Regions from separate parts of the Maricaulis sp. D1M11 genome, predicted to be linked through region 2. Evidence: predicted binding sites of a transcription regulator. Region 2 holds the regulator's gene; the other holds the start of a gene.
The links. Region 2 encodes LexA, which represses DNA repair genes until DNA is damaged. Its sites were predicted from a motif close to ATGTTCCNCTTGTGTTCC; they were not measured.

Region 1 (7,975 bases), on a different contig from region 2:
ACTCAACATGCCCAGACCCAGAATATCCACCTTCATCAGTCCCAGGGCGTCGATATCCTCCTTGTCCCACTCCAGAACCGTACGTTCGGGCATGGCGGCATTGTGCAGCGGTACGATTTCGTCCAGTCGCCCATCGGTCATGACAAAACCGCCGGGGTGCTGGGATAAATGACGCGGGAAGCTCAACAAGGCCTGGGCGTGATGCAAGGTCTGGGTGAGGGCCGGACTGTCAGGATCAAGGCCCAGCTCCTGGCGTATCCGGTCCTTGTCAGGCGTCTCTCCACGCGACCAGCCCCAGATGGAGCCGGACAGGGCGGCAATGACATCGCCGGACAGGCCAAACACCTTGCCGACTTCGCGAATGGCCCCGCGTGGACGATAGCAATTGACCGTCGCCGTCATGGCCGCGCGGCGGCGTCCATATTTGCGATAGACATACTGGATCACCTCTTCGCGGCGCTGGTGTTCGAAATCGACATCAATATCCGGCGGCTCGCCACGTTCAGCGGAGACAAAGCGTTCGAACAGAAGATCGACCCGGGCCGGGTCCACCTCGGTAATCCCCAGGGCGAAACAGACCGCGGAATTGGCTGCCGAGCCGCGGCCCTGGCACAGGATGTCTTGGCTGCGGGCAAAGCGCACGACATCATAAACGGTAAGAAAATATGACGCGTAATCAAGTTGTGCGATGAGTCCGAGTTCTTTCTGCACGGCCTGGTGCACGGCGGGAGGGACGCCTTCGGGATAGCGCCGGTCCAAGCCCTCCCATGACAGGCGTTTGAGGGTTTCCATCGGTGTCTCTCCCTCACCGATCACTTCCTGCGGATAGGTGTATTCCAGCGCGTCTAGACTGAAGGTGAGCGAGCGGGAAACCTGGACGGCCCGGTCAACAGCGTCCTCATAACCGCGGAAAATCCGGTACATCTCGCCGGCCGGTTTGAGATGGCGTTCGGCATTGGCGGTCAGGCGATATCCGGCCTCATCAATACGCACATGTGTACGAATACAGGTGATCACATCCTGCAGGGATTTGCGGGCGGGGGCATGGTAGAGCGCATCCGTGCTGGCGAGCGGGAGGAGGCCCAGCTGCTCTGCCAGCTGGGATAACCGAAACAGACGTTCACCATCGCGGCCGTCAAACCGTCGAGTCAGGGCCAGATAGGTGTCGGATCTGGCGCGTTTCGCGATCGCTTTTGCGGTGTCGAGCCAGCCGGGTGGAATGGGGTCGGGCGGCAAGATCAGGAAAACCTGGTCATCGCTCGCATCCACGATCATTTCCGGCCAGAGTTCGCATTCACCCTTGATGGCGCGGAAATTGGCATCGGTCAGCAGGCGGCATAACTGACCATAGGCCCGGCGGTTTTTGGGGTAGGCGATGAGTTCGAAGCCACACCGCGTGATCAGGCGCGTGCCGGGATGAAAGCGTATCCCGACTTCCTTGGCTGCCAGATGGGCGCGAACCACGCCGGCAAAACTGTTGCGATCGGCCAGCCCGATGGCCTCCAGACCCAGGGCATGGGCCTGGGCGATCATCTCGTCGGGGTGGGAGGCCCCGTGCAGGAAGGAGAAATTACTGCACGCGGCCAGTTCGGCAAATCCCATCACCCAACTCCGTGGACAAACCAGCGCGGCTGGCGGGTTTCCAGGCCATAGAGTCCGTCGCGATAGAGCCAGAACCGGCGGCCTTCGTGTGTCTCCACACGGAAGTAATCCCGACTCCGTGGCATGTCGCCCGGCGGGGCCTGCCACCAGTCGGGTGCAATCCGTTCAGGCCCTTCTGCCTGGCTGACCCGGTGATGCACCCGTCGCCAATGAAAGCTTCTGGGCGGACCGTCCGGGATTTCGGCAACAGCCTCCACCTGTTCCGGACGCCCCAGTATCATCAGGGGGCGATCGGGGGTCAGCGGTGCGTCGTCCAGTGGCAATCCGGGCTGATCTGCGACGGACAGCGCGGGCGAACTCGCCGAACCGGTGGCAAGGGGCACCCAGTGCGCGGCGTGTTCGGGCTGGTGAGTGGCCTGAAACCGCGCCTCATAGACGGTGTTCTCGCCAAGTTTTGCGGTGAGCCGGTCAGTCAGCTGGTGGATGTCAGCGACCGGGTTATGTGCCGTATGCTCCGGATCCAGCTGAGCTTGGTGCGTGTTTATGGCCTGGCTGAGCGGTGCGCTCAGCTCGATCATGTCGATACCAAATCCGATGTCCAGCGCCGTGCGGTCGAGGCGTTCCAGCAAGAGCCGTGTGATATGGGGCGCATCGCGACTGGGGGCGGCTGTACCGATGTCCAGGTCCTGGGTGCGACCATCGACCCGGTAGAGGGTCAGCCGGGCCTGGCGCAGGCCATGACCGTCTGTCTCCAGCTGACGGCACAAAGTCACAGTGGCTTCGGTGAGGCTGGACTTGAGGCCGTCCAGAACAAGCAGGGGTTCGCTATAGCGCATGCGGGTCCGATAGGCGCTGACAGGTTGAAGCGGGTCCAGACTTTCCGGTTCACGCCGGGCGGCCTGATCAAGGCGTTTCAGGAGTTGGGGGCCGAAGCGCCGGGCCAGGCCTGCGCGCGGACGGGTGAGGAGATCGCTGACCTGAACCAGTCCGAACCGGCGCAGCTTGGAAGCCAGGGCGCCAATTCGCAGCGCTTCAACCGGGAGAGTGTCCAGGTCAGGTGAGAGGCTACGGCTTACAAGCATGCCCCCGGGGGCCGGTGGGGCAGCATGGCGGGCCAGTCCCCAGGCCAACCCGATGGTCGATGCGATGGCGCCTGTGGTCGTTATGCCATGACTGCGCACCGCGTTCACACAGGTCTCCAGCAGAGCCTGTTCGCCGCCAAACAAATGAGCGCAGCCCGTGGTCTCCAGCAAGATACCGTCTAGCCCGGGAGCGCCGGGATCCGCGCTTGTCCAGGGGGACCAGCGTCCGCACGCGCGCGCCAGGCGGGTCAGGGCGGCTTTATCCCCGCTGGGGTCATGCGGCCGGGTCAGCAGGTCGGGCTCCAGGGCCTTGGCATCGGCAACCATCTGGCCCACGTGCAATCCTGCTTGGTCAGCCCGGGCGTTCAGCGCATACAGGCGCTCGCCCCCGGTTGTGGTGTGAGCCAGGGCAAAGGGGCGCTGTGGGCGCGGGCGGCGCTCAGGCGCTGCGGACCAGGGGGAGTTGAGCCGGTCTGTCGGCCACAGGGGCAGGCTCAACGACATGAAACGCCGCATGTTTCCACTCATATTCCTGTTCTTGAGGCGGGGCGCCACGCGCGCGTTCCAGATGAACGTGAAAGCGCGGGGCTCCGAGGCCGAAGAGCCCGTTGGCTCCCTGCCAAGGTGTTGGACGACTGGGGCGTGCGGCGATCCGACGTCGGGAGAGGGCAACGCTCAGGCCTTCGAGGCGCGCAGGGCGATGGATCAGCACAAGACTGGTGCGGGCCTGGGCCAGGCGGTGTAGACGCTTGCTGGCTGTCAGGTCATAACTGCGATGATTGCGCACTTCGCCCATCACCCAGGCCCCCTGACGCAGACCGTCCTCCATGGCCCAGAGCGCGTGTTCCGGCGTATCGGTCTCCACCAGGAGAATGCGGGAGGGGTCGAGATTCCAGTGTCTCAGGGCGGAGGGGGCCGGACGCCCGAAATCCTGGTGTGGGCCCGGTCGTGGACGCACCCAGAGCAAGGGGCGCCGCGGCGGCAGGCATTGCCCCATCAGCCCGGCCTGGAAGGCTAGGGCGGCGGGTTGATCCAGATACCCTGCGGCCGTGATTTCATGCAGCCCCGGCGTGAGTGCAAGCCCGTCAGGCGAGGTGATGGTGAGTGAGGTCGCAGGGTGTGGGGCTACACTGTGTGGGGCTACACTGGGCGGCGTTGTGGTGTCGGGTTCGGGCCTGATCATGTGTGCGGAGACGAATCCGCCCTGCACCCCCGGGTCCAGCGCCTTGAGGGTTTGACATAGCGTATCGATTTGCGCTCGCGATAAGTGTTTCGAGCCCATGGATCATGCCTGCTGAGGTGTGCGAGGAACAAAATGTTCTGCAAATGTTCTCATATCGGGCGCAGGAGTCAAGATGTCTTGGAATGTGTTCAACGCATGACGTTTGATCCGGTGTGTCAGGTGCCGTGAAGTCACGCTGCAAGCCCGCTGGCATCACGAAGCGGTGACATCCGTCATTTGTGAGACTTAGTCGCGAAAACGAGTGCAGGCGTGAGGGAAAACTCGCAAATCTCTCATTGGCTGTTGAACGCCCGATCCGACTTCTCTTGCCCGGCGCACAGCGCGTACCAGCACCTAGAGGGAATTATCATGACACGGATCAAAACGACGCCTATCGCAAGCCTGATCATCGCCGGACTGTCTGCCGCCAGTCTGACCGGCCTTGCGGCCGCCCAGGACAGTGGTTTCTACATTTCTGGCGGTCTGAACTCGACGACGTCCGAGCAAGGCCTGACACGCAATACGGGCACCAACCTGCCGACCGATGCCGCAACCGGTCCGGCCAATGGACCGAGCCTGTCGACACAGGACCAGGATACGGGTGTGAGCCTGTTTGTCGGAGCCGGTTATCGCCATGACCTGCCCAATGACTATTTTGTCTCTGTCGAGGCGTTCTACGCCGATGAAAGCGCCGAAACACTCAACATCAACAATGTCCTGGTGAGCGAGGTCGAGCTGACCGAGTCCTATGGCGTTGATTTCCGCGGCGGTCTTGAAGTGACAGACCGCTTCGCTGTCTACGGTCTGCTGGGCGCGACCAATTACAACTTCGACAGCAATCTCTCCTACACCTTTGCTCCGCCGACGGAATTTGTGGAGCAGGACGAGTGGGCCCTCGTCTATGGCGCGGGTGTGGAGCTGACGCTGAATGATCGTTTCTCCACCTTCGGTGAAGTGCGTCTGTCCAATGACATCGAATTCGACACGCCGCGTGATCGCGGGGGTGTGGTCAGCGACAATGAGCTCGATCTGACCGTTATCCGCTCGGGTATTCGTTTCAACTTCTGACCTGTCTGACAGGTCAATCGTTCAGACGAAGCCAGACTGGCCGACGGTATGTCCCTGCCGTCGGCCCTTTTTCTTTTTTCGCATGGCAGCGGTCCTAAAACATGAATTTGCGTGACGCAGGTCACGGAGGCGCTTGCTGCAATGCGGTAATTCTAACTCACCGCTCAATGAGTGGCCCCAAGACCTTCCTTGCGGAAGGGGCGAGGTGCGGACCTTACCCAAGGCGAAGCCCCAACTTCGACCAGCGGAGCCCCAACTCCGTCCCGTGCCCCGCCTTCCGCGGGAGGTTGCCCAGCACCATGAAGGTCATCGAACAGGGCTTTGAAGGCGTTGTGAAGCGCGCATAGCGTGCAAAATATTTTCATTCCCCTTCTTCGGCCTGAAAGTCGTCGTTTTGCTGCCGTGATTTCCGGGCAAAAGCTTGCTCCACCCGCTCAAGGGTGGAATATGAAGTCTGGGTTTGGGGTTGCTCGGGGACACGCGAAAGATGAGTGGGGACAAGAGATACAGTGCCTTCATCAGCTATAGTCATGCCGATGAGGCAATCGCCCGGAAACTGCATCACAAGCTCGAAACCTATCGATTGCCACCACGTCTGGTCGGCCAGGGGCTGTCGTCCGGCGCTTCTGTGCCGCGGCGTCTCAAGCCGGTGTTTCGCGATCGCGACGAACTGACCGTCAGCTCTGATCTGACCGAAGCCGTGCGAGAGGCTTTGGGAGATGCTGACGCACTGATCATTGTATGCTCACCTGCCGCGGCTCAGTCGCAATGGGTGAACCAAGAAATCGAACTGTTCCGCAGCCTAAACCCGACAGGCCGTGTCCTGCCGATCATTGCTGCGGGTGAGCCCTTCGCCTCGTCAAAGCCGGACCTGAAGACGCAGGAATGTTTCCCGCCGGCCTTGCTGGGAGGCCAGAACGAACGCGCGGGGCGCCATCTCGAACCCCTCGCTGCGGACCTGCGGCGCGGCGGTGATGGCTGGCGCATGGCGATCAACAAGCTGGTCGCTGGTCTCTATGGTTTACGTCTTGACGAGATCATTCGCCGTGACCTTCAGCGGCGAAACCGGAACGTGATCTTGATCACGGGGATCATGGCCGCGGTCACGCTATCAATGGGTGCGTTGACTGTGTTTGCCCTGAAAGAACGGGCGGCCGCTATCTCTGCCCGGGGGGAAGCAGAGCAGCGGAGGAGCGAGGCCGAGGACCTGATCGAGTTCATGCTGAGCGATCTCCAGGAAAGACTGGAGCCGGTGGGTCGGCTCGATGTTCTCGATACTGTCGGGGCCAAAGTCATTGAATACTATGCAGATCAGGGGGTAGGTGCGTTGTCTGCAGATTCCTTGGGGCGCCGTGCGCGCGCCTATCATCTCTTGGGGAATATCGAAGAGGCCGAAGGCGACGTGGAAGCCGCGGCCAATTATTTCCGATCCGCCTATGAAGCCACGCGAAGCTCGGTTTCGCTGGCGCCGAATGATCCGGACAGGGTCTATGAGCACTCTCAAAGTGCCTATTGGGTCGGATATTTCGAAATCCGCCGTGGTCGTTATAGAGAGGGTGAGCAGTATTGGCTCGAATACAAGGAGTTCTCCGAACGCCTTCTCGGATTTGATGCCGATAATCTGGACTGGCGGACTGAGGCGGCCTACGCCAACGCCAATCTGGGGGCCCTGTATCTGGAGGATATGCGTCCGAGCGATGCTCAGCCGGTGCTTTATCATGCCCTGGATTTGTTCCTCGATATTGCAACCGAACAGGTGGACAGTATTCAGGCCCAGGTGGATCTCGCCGATGCCTATGCCTGGGTGGCTGATGTCGAGGAAGTCCTTGATGGTCGTGATGCGGCCATTGCAGCGCGCCGTCGCCAGGTGGCGATGTATGAGAACCAGCTCTCCGGAGAGCTGGGCAATTGGGTGATCCGCGAGGACGCTATCAATGCGGAAAATCATTTGGGGCGCCTGCTGACACTGCATGATGCGGCCCTCAATCCCGATGATTACCAGTTCGGCCTGTCCATCCTGGAAAGCCAGTCTGCCGAAGTTGACGCCCTGATCCGGCATGACGCCCAGAATGTGCACTGGCGCACCACGGGTATTCGCCAGCGCCTCTGGCTGGCCCAGGCCCATCTGGGGCTGGAACGGGTTAATGAGGCGCGCCAGGCCTTTCTCGATGCCTCGGCTATGATGGCTCATCCCAGCTGGGAGAGTGATGAAACGCCTGTGAAGCAGGAAGCGCAATTCCTGGCCGCTCTAGTGCAGGCTCGCCTTCTGATGGCTTCCAGTCAGTTCAATGCGGCTGAGACCGCTTATGATCACCTTTTACAGGATCTCCAGGCCGATGATGCCTGGAAGGATATTTTCGAACTCGGCCCGTATGTGTTTGCCGCAGCCATTAATGACCTGGCCGAGATCGCGGTCTATCGCCAGGATGTTGAGGCGGCCCGTGAACTCTGGGAACGCATGCTGGCATCCCTCATGCCCATCCGAGACAATCTCCAGGCCAATGCGGCGCAGGAATACCGCAAGGCCGAAGACGCCCTGGCTGCACTGTCCGGGGTGACTACCGAATAAGTCGCATAGCGGGGCGAGCCCCGGTCAGCCCTGGTCATCAGACCAGGGCGGACCGGGATGGCCAGGCATGCAAGTCAGTTGTGTTCCATTTGCCATTTAGGGAGTAGGCGGATGAGTATTTTTGATGGCCAGGTTGCAGACAAGGCTTTGCTGGAATCGACGGACGAGGCGAAATGCTCCGTCATCGGTCTGGTGACGCAGTGCAATGGTGTTTTTGTGGTCCTGTACGGCTGCGACACCGGGCGGGAGCCGTTCACCGATGGTGATATCGCATCCATCCTGAACACGTTTGATACGATCGTGGATTCGGGCCGCTACACTACGCCGGAATCCCTGCGCGAGGGTTTGGCCCAGGCACTGGGCCCGCGTTGGAATCTGCGGTCTGATGATCAGCACTCCCCGTTTGACGTAAATGTGTATCAGCCGTCTCGC
Region 2 (7,975 bases):
TCCTGGTTGTCGATGAAGATGAAAAACGCGACGCGTTTTCCGCCAGCGATCTAGCATTGGCCTGTTCGGGCACGGTAACCACTGAACTGGCCATGGCAGGGGTTCCTCATCTGGCCGCCTACAAGCTGGAACCCGTGACCTATTTCATCCTGGACACGTTCAAAGTGTTCAAGGCGCCCTATATTTCAATGGTCAACATCGCTGCGGATGAGGAATTGATCGGTGAATTTCTGCAATCAGCCGCGGAACCCTCCGATTTGGTACCCGCACTCAGCGCGCTGGTTTCAGATAAAGAACGCCGGGCCAATCTGTCACGCCGCCTTATTGAGACAACAGACGGTATGCGCGGGGCAGGTCAGGCCAGCGAGCGGGCAGCCCGGACCGTCATAGACTTGCTCAATGCCTGACCGCCTGAACTGTTTCGGATTAGGTTACACAGCGTTTCATCTCCACAAAAAAGGCCGCCCAAAGGGCGGCCTTGTTCGCGAGCTGTGACGCAAAATCAGCGTGCCGACAGATCCACATAATCGCGCGATTGTGCCCCTGTGAAGAGCTGGCGCGGACGGCCAATCTTCTGGGACGGATCCTCGATCATCTCGGACCACTGGGCGATCCAGCCGACGGTACGCGCCAGTGCGAAGAGCACCGTGAACATCTCTGTCGGGAAACCCATCGCTTTGAGCGTAATGCCCGAATAGAAATCGATGTTCGGGTAGAGCTTTTTCTCGACGAAATACTCGTCTTCCAGAGCAATGCGCTCCAGCTCCATGGCCACCTGCAGCAGCGGCTCGTCGCGAACGTCCAGCTCGTCGAGCACCTGGTGGCAGGTCTCGCGCATGACTTTGGCGCGCGGATCGTAATTCTTGTAGACCCGGTGACCAAAACCCATCAGGCGGAACGGGTCGGACTTGTCTTTCGCGCGGGCGACAAATTCCGGGATGCGATCCACGGAACCGATCTCCTGCAGCATGGTGAGGGCCGCTTCATTGGCGCCACCATGGGCCGGGCCCCACAGCGAGGCGATGCCCGCTGCGATACAGGCAAACGGATTGGCACCGGAAGACCCTGCCAGGCGGACCGTGGAGGTCGAGGCGTTTTGCTCGTGATCGGCGTGCAGGATGAAGATCTTGTCCATGGCCTTGGCCAGAACCGGATTGTCCTTGTAGTCCTCGGCCGGAACGGCAAAACACATGCGCAGGAAGTTGGAGGCATAATCCAGCTCGTTGCGCGGCGTGATGAAGGGCTGTCCGATCGCGTATTTGAAGGCCCGGGCCGCGATGGTCGGCATTTTCGCGATCATGCGGTGGCTGGCCACCGTGCGTGCCACCGGATCATTGATGTCCGTGGAGTCATGGTAGAAGGCCGACAGGGCGCCGACGGTTCCGACCATGATCGCCATAGGATGGGCGTCGCGGCGGAAACCGCGGAAAAACTGGTCAAACTGATCGTGCAGCATGGAGTGCCGACGGATCGTCCAGTCAAACTCTTCGAAATCTTTCGCAGACGGCAGTTCACCGTGCAGCAGGAGGTAGCAGACCTCGATGAAGTTGGATTTCTCGGCCAGCTGGTCAATCGGATAGCCGCGATAGAGAAGCGTGCCTTCATCACCATCGATATAGGTGATCTGGCTTTCACAGCTGCCGGTGGAAGTGAACCCCGGATCATAGGTGAACATGCCGGTCTCTTTGTAGAGCGCGCGGATGTCCATCACGTCCGGACCGAGTTCACCGGAATACACCGGAAGATCGACCGTCTTACCGTTATACGTCAGTTGAGCCGTACCATTCGGCTTTGCTTTATTTTCCATCATGTCTCCCCATGAGGCATTGCCGGTCAGTGAGCCGGCGGGAATTGGTCCTGAATACGTGCCAGCGATTCATCACGGCCCAGGAAAGCCATGACGTGTGCCAGATCCGGAGCCTGGGCTCCGCCAGTCAGCGCCGCACGCAGGGGCTGACCGATTTTGCCGAAACCGACCTCTTCGGTTTCCGCGAATGCTTTCAAGGCCTCAGCCAAAAGGGGCTCGGTCCACTCTGCCAGCCCTTGCAAGAGGGTGTGCAGGCGGGTGAGGCGGTCTCGCGCCTCGTCATTGAGAGCCTTGGCCGGTTTTCCTTCAATCAGGAAAGGACGGGATTTGATCAGAAAATAGCCCTGTGCGGCGATCTCTTCCAGTGTGGACGCGCGCGTTTTGAGCACGGGCATGGCCGCGAGATACCGATTGCGGATCAATTCTGCGTCAGTTTCGCGGTTTTCGAATGCTTCGATGAACGGGCTTGCCAATTCCAGAAGGCGCTCATCATCAGCCGCTTCAATATGATGGGCATTCACGTGCGCCATCTTGGAAAAATCGAGGCGTGCCGGGGCCTTGTTGAGACCGCCCAGTCCAAATGCGGCCTGGGCTTGATCATCGGTGAAAAACTCCTGGTCGCCATGGGACCAGCCCAGTCGCAACAGGTAATTGCGAAGACCTTCGGGCAGATAGCCCATATCGCGATAGGCCTCGACACCCAGTGCGCCATGGCGTTTCGACAGTTTCTTGCCATCATCACCATGAATAAGCGGGATGTGGGCAAAGACCGGACGCTCCCAGCCCAAGGCGTCATAGATCTGGCACTGCCGACCGGCATTCACGAGGTGGTCATCGCCGCGAATGATGTGTGAAATTTCCATGTCGTGATCATCGACAACGACAGCAAGGTTATAGGTCGGGCTAGAATCACTGCGCAGCAGGATCAGATCGTCGAAATCCTTGGCCGCCCAGCGCACGTCGCCCTGAACCGCGTCGGAGAGGATCATGTCATCATCACTGGCGCGGAACCGCACGGTAAACGGGGCATTCTCCGGAGCCTCGGAAGCATCCCGGTCGCGCCAGGGTGAGCGCAAGGCACGGCCGGCCTTGAACGCGTCATCGCGCAGCGCCTCGGTTTCGTCTGCTGTCAGAAAACATTTGAACGCCTTGCCGGTGTCCAGAAGATGCTGGGCAATCTCAACATGGCGCGGCGCATTGGCGTGTTGCGAGACAATCTCGCCATCACAGTCCAGGCCCAGCCAGTCCAGCCCGTCCTTGATCGCATCAATGGCGGCATCGGTCGAGCGTGCCCGGTCTGTATCTTCGATCCGCAGACGGAATTCACCGCCATGGTGACGGGCAAACAGCCAGGAAAACAGGGCTGTGCGAGCGCCTCCAATATGAAGGAAGCCGGTCGGCGAAGGTGCGAAGCGAGTGCGGATCATCAGTCTCTATTGCGATTGCGAATTTTTGCTGCAGTGCAGAAGGATGGGCGGTGTTAACATGAATGCGTTGTCAAACGCCAGAGGCCCGTATGTCACACGCTGGAGGGCCCTGTGAACACACCGGAATCGGCGTTACACAAACCCCGCGTCCTGTCGGGTGTCAATCTGTTCTCCCGTTTTCGATCTCATGCTTTTGGCGTAGGCAGACCATTTGTCGGACTGGCCTGTGCCGGATTGCTGGGCTGTAGCCTGGCCCATATCCTGCCCGTCGACATAACCGGCATGTGGGGCTGGGGCGTGGTGGTGTCCAGTCTGGCACTGCTCGCCGTGCTGCATGCCAGCTGGCCTAGCCGGAAGCCTCGGGCGGTCATCGTCTTTATGGCCATGGTGTTGGTCTGGATAATGTGGGCCCAGAGCCGGATTCCTGACGTCTCCAATCTTCGATTTCGGGAGGGGCAGTCCATCGAGGTGACGGGCTGGATCGAAGGTCTGAGCCGGTCGGCCAATGGGCGTTTGCGCTGGCATGTGCGCACCGACACAGGCTGGATCCGGGTTCTGGCCTCCGAGGGAGTGGCGGAACCGGGCGACCGGGTACGGGTGAGGGCCGTTTTGTTCACACCGGGACGACCCGTTGTACCCGGAGCCTATGATTCAGCCTTCCATGCCCGGTTTTCCGGTCTTCAGGCTTCCGGGTTTCGGCTTGAAAGCGCGATAACCGGACGTGAAACCGGGTTTGCGGCTGATCTTGTGCGTCTGCGTTATGGTCTTTCGGCTCATATTCAGCGCCGATTACCTGATGAAACGGGCGGGATTGCCGCCGCGCTCCTGACGGGCGACAGATCGGCCCTTGATCGCGATGTGATCGAGATTCTCAGATCCGGTGGACTGGGCCATATCCTGGCGATATCGGGGCTTCACATGGCCCTGCTGGCCGGCACCGTCTATGGCGTCGCGCGCCTGGTCGGTGCTGCTATACGGCCCTTTGGACGCGCCTTTGATGCACGTTATCCGGCCATCCTCTGCGCACTTGTCGCTGCCCTGGCCTATCTCGTGCTGACCGGAGCCAGCCTGCCGACACAGCGGGCGGTTATCATGACCGCCTGTTTACTGGGCGCTGTTCTGGTCTCCCGGCGGGCTTTGTCCATGAATGCTCTGGGCCTAGCGTGTGTGATGATCCTGATCCTGGCGCCGCACAGTGTGCTGTCAGTCGGTTTCCAAATGAGTTTTGCGGCCACCGGTGCCCTGATCCGGGCCTATGAACTGGCACGCCCGGTTGTTCAGGCCCGTCGCTGGCCGATTATCGTGACACTTCCCGGCGGTGTCGCCTTCACCAGCGCCATAGCCGGGAGTGCAACATCCGTCTTTTCGGCCTTTCATTTTCATCACCTCGCCAAGACCGGCTTTTTTGCCAATGTGCTAGTCATGCCGATCTTTTCCCTGATTGTGATGCCGGTCGGGTTTCTCGCCCTCGTCTTGATCCCGTTGGGATGGGATGGCCCTGTATTCGAGGTGATGGGGTTTGGCTTGCGGCTGTGCCTGTCGTTCGCGCGATGGACCTCAGGGGGGGAGGGCGTTCTCATTCCCATCGCAGCCGCGCCTCCCTGGCTATTGGCCGGTTTGTCCGCATCTGTGGTCTGGTTTCTCGTCGTACGGGGGCTACGCGCCCTGATTGCGCCAAGCCTGGTCTTTCTCGTGAGTGTGATCATCTGGTTCGCCAGCACTCCTCCCCACCTGGTGATTACGGAAGAGGGCGTTATTGTGGCGCAGGAGGATGGAAATCTGTGGACCTCACACCCTCGTCAGGGCCGTTTTGCGCGCCGGGTTTTTGCCGAGCGCGCTGCGGTGTCAGAGACCCTCAGTCCGGCGCCCCAGAGGTGTGACGCTTCAGGCTGCGTTTATTTCCTCGGCCAAATCCGGATTGCACGGCCGAGCGATATGTCTGTCTGGTTCGAGGACTGTGAACGGGCCGACATTCTGGTCCTGCCCCAATCCTTGCCGGACTGGCGGCGGCAGTCCTGTTCAGCCCGAATTATCGGCGTGGAGGAACGTGTGACGCAGGGCAGTCTGGCCCTGTGGATCCGCAATGACGACATCCGCGATCACGTCTGGGTCGAAGACACCCGGCGATACCGGATCTGGGCTGGAGCTGAAGAGCGAGGACGACACTCCGCTCAGTGATATTTGCGGATCAGCCCCACCAGCGTGCCCTGAACCTTTACACGTTCCGGGCCGAAAATGCGGGTTTCATACTCCGGATTGGCGGCCTCCAGGGCGATGGATCCGCCCTTCTTGCGCAGACGTTTGAGCGTGGCCTCTTCATCATCAACCAGAGCCACGACAATCGTGCCATTCTCGGCGGACTGGGCCTTTTTGATCAGGACCAGATCACCATCGAGAATGCCGGCCTCGATCATGGAATCGCCCTTGACCTCGAGCGCGAAATGCTCGCCGCCCTGGATCATGTCGGCGGGAACGGGAAGGCGGTCCGTTTCATGCTGAATGGCCGCGATGGGCACACCGGCGGCAATCCGGCCCAGGATCGGGATGTCCACACTCGCATCAGATCCGGGCTCATCAACGGTTTTGCGCTGGAAGTCCGGGCGAACCACATTGCGGGTATCCTCGACCTGTTCGGTCTTCTGGGCCCCACGAACAGCATCTTCGGGAAGCTTGATGACTTCAAGCGCGCGAGCGCGATGAGCCAGGCGCCGGATAAAGCCGCGCTCTTCCAGAGCCGTGATCAGGCGGTGAACCCCTGATTTCGAGGCGAGGTTCAAGGCGCCTTTCATCTCGTCAAAAGAGGGAGACACGCCCGTATCTCGAATCCGCTCGTGAATGAACAGAAGAAGCTCGTGTTGTTTCCGCGTCAGCATGGCGCATTCCTTCCAGCCGGACCCTGGTGCCATGGGAGTGGGCATGCCCCAAACCCTTGCGCCATCAGGGATTGTCCTGTCAGACCCTGCTCAGCCTGTGCGCATCAGTGCCGAAGCGCACGGAACAAAGCAGGAATCACCTGTGTTCTACAAGTGTTCCGCACATCGGTCAAGCGAGGGGCTTTTGGTCCGGCGCGCGGCGGGGCACGTCCGGCGAATGCCATGGTCTAGCAGGCGTGTTTTAGCCCAGCAGGCGCCGAGTCGCGGCCGTGACATCATCCTGACGCATCAGGCTTTCGCCGACCAGCAGAGCTTCAGCTCCGGCATCCTTGAGGCGGGCGACGTCGGCGGGAGTGAAAATACCGCTCTCCGCGACTAGAAGGCGATCTTCCGGAACGCGTGGCGCCAGGTTTTCGAAGGTCTGCAGGCTTGTTTCGAACGTGCGCAGATTACGGTTGTTAATGCCCACGAGCGGGGCATTGAGGGCAATGGCACGATCCAGCTCCGGACCGTCATGCACTTCAACCAGAACGTCCATACCCCATTTTTCAGCCTCATCGGTCAGGGTGCGGGCGCAGTCATCATTAATGGCGGCCAGGATGAGAAGAATGGCGTCCGCCCCCAGGGCCCGGGCCTCGGCGACCTGATAGATGTCATACATGAAATCCTTGCGCAGGGCGGGCAGGGCGACCGCATCACGTGCCATTGTCAGGAATTCATCGGCGCCTTGAAAACTGGGGCCGTCAGTGAGGACAGAGAGACATGTCGCACCCCCGGCCTCATAGGCCTTGGCCAGTTCCGGCGGATTGAAATCTTCGCGGATCAATCCTTTAGACGGGCTGGCTTTCTTGATTTCGGCGATGAGCCCCATCTTGCCGTTTTTGGAAGAGTCGATCAGGGCCTGGCGGAAACCTCGCACGGGCGCAACATCGCGCGCGGCCGCGGCGACGTCATCATAACTGCGGCGCGCCTTGCAGGCGGCAATATGGTCCAGCTTGTACGCACCGATACGGGTCAGGGTGTCGGACATGGTATTCTCCCGGTCTCAGGCGTTGGAAATGGCGATCATCTGATCGAGGACAGTGCGGGCGCCGCCGCTGTCGATGGCGGTTGTGGCTCCCTCAATCCCGGCCGCGAGGTCCTCGGCGAGACCACCCAGATACAGGGCTGCACCCGCATTGAGGCGAACAATATCGCGATAGGCGGAGTGTTCGCCGTCCAGCAAGCGGCGGATGGCGGCCGCATTGTAGTCAGCATCACCGCCCTTCAGGTCCGCTTCCTCGACCAGCGAAATCCCGAACTGGCCCGGATCAATGATGTATTCGCGAATTTCACCTGACTTGAGTTCCACCACATCTGTCTGGGTCGTGGTGGTGATCTCGTCCATTCCGTCCTGGCCGCACACGACAAGGGCGTGTTCACATCCCAGCGCCTCCAGGGCCCGGGCCATGGGAACGAGCCAGCGCTTGTGATAGACGCCCAGCAATTGACGTCGGGTTCCGGCCGGATTGGACAGCGGACCGAGAAGGTTGAACACGGTGCGCACGCCGAGCGTCTTGCGCGCTTCTCCGACGTGACGGACGGCGGAATGATGGGCGGGTGCGAACAGGAATCCGGCTCCCGCTTCCTCGAGCGAACGTTGCACGAGGTCGGGACCGGCATCGAGATTGACCCCCAGACTGGCCAGAACATCGGACGAGCCCGATTTTGACGAGGCCGCCCGGTTGCCATGTTTGGCGACCTTGGCGCCACCGCCTGCCGCAACGATCGCAGCTGCGGTCGAGATGTTATACGCCCCTTTGCCATCCCCGCCGGTTCCGCAGGTGTCAATGGCGTTTTCGGGTGCCGTGATCGATGTCATGCGGCTG

Region 1: the regulator LexA is predicted to act here: its motif matches at 4,000-4,017, upstream of RMQ97_RS13970 (ImuA family protein).

Annotation. Positions count from the first base shown of each region.
Region 1 covers NZ_JBKQWY010000010.1:70,500-78,474, reverse strand. The annotation lists gene RMQ97_RS13980 (error-prone DNA polymerase) at 1-1,602, opposite strand, end outside; gene RMQ97_RS13975 (DUF6504 family protein) at 1,602-3,200, opposite strand; gene RMQ97_RS13970 (ImuA family protein) at 3,124-3,867, opposite strand; gene RMQ97_RS13965 (outer membrane protein) at 4,276-4,974, shown strand; gene RMQ97_RS13960 (TIR domain-containing protein) at 5,462-7,543, shown strand; gene RMQ97_RS13955 (hypothetical protein) at 7,655-7,975, shown strand, end outside.
Region 2 covers NZ_JBKQWY010000003.1:44,873-52,847, forward strand. The annotation lists gene lpxB (lipid-A-disaccharide synthase) at 1-407, shown strand, start outside; gene gltA (citrate synthase) at 503-1,807, opposite strand; gene gltX (glutamate--tRNA ligase) at 1,834-3,234, opposite strand; gene RMQ97_RS06595 (ComEC/Rec2 family competence protein) at 3,346-5,412, shown strand; gene lexA (transcriptional repressor LexA) at 5,406-6,107, opposite strand; gene trpC (indole-3-glycerol phosphate synthase TrpC) at 6,349-7,137, opposite strand; gene trpD (anthranilate phosphoribosyltransferase) at 7,153-7,975, opposite strand, start outside.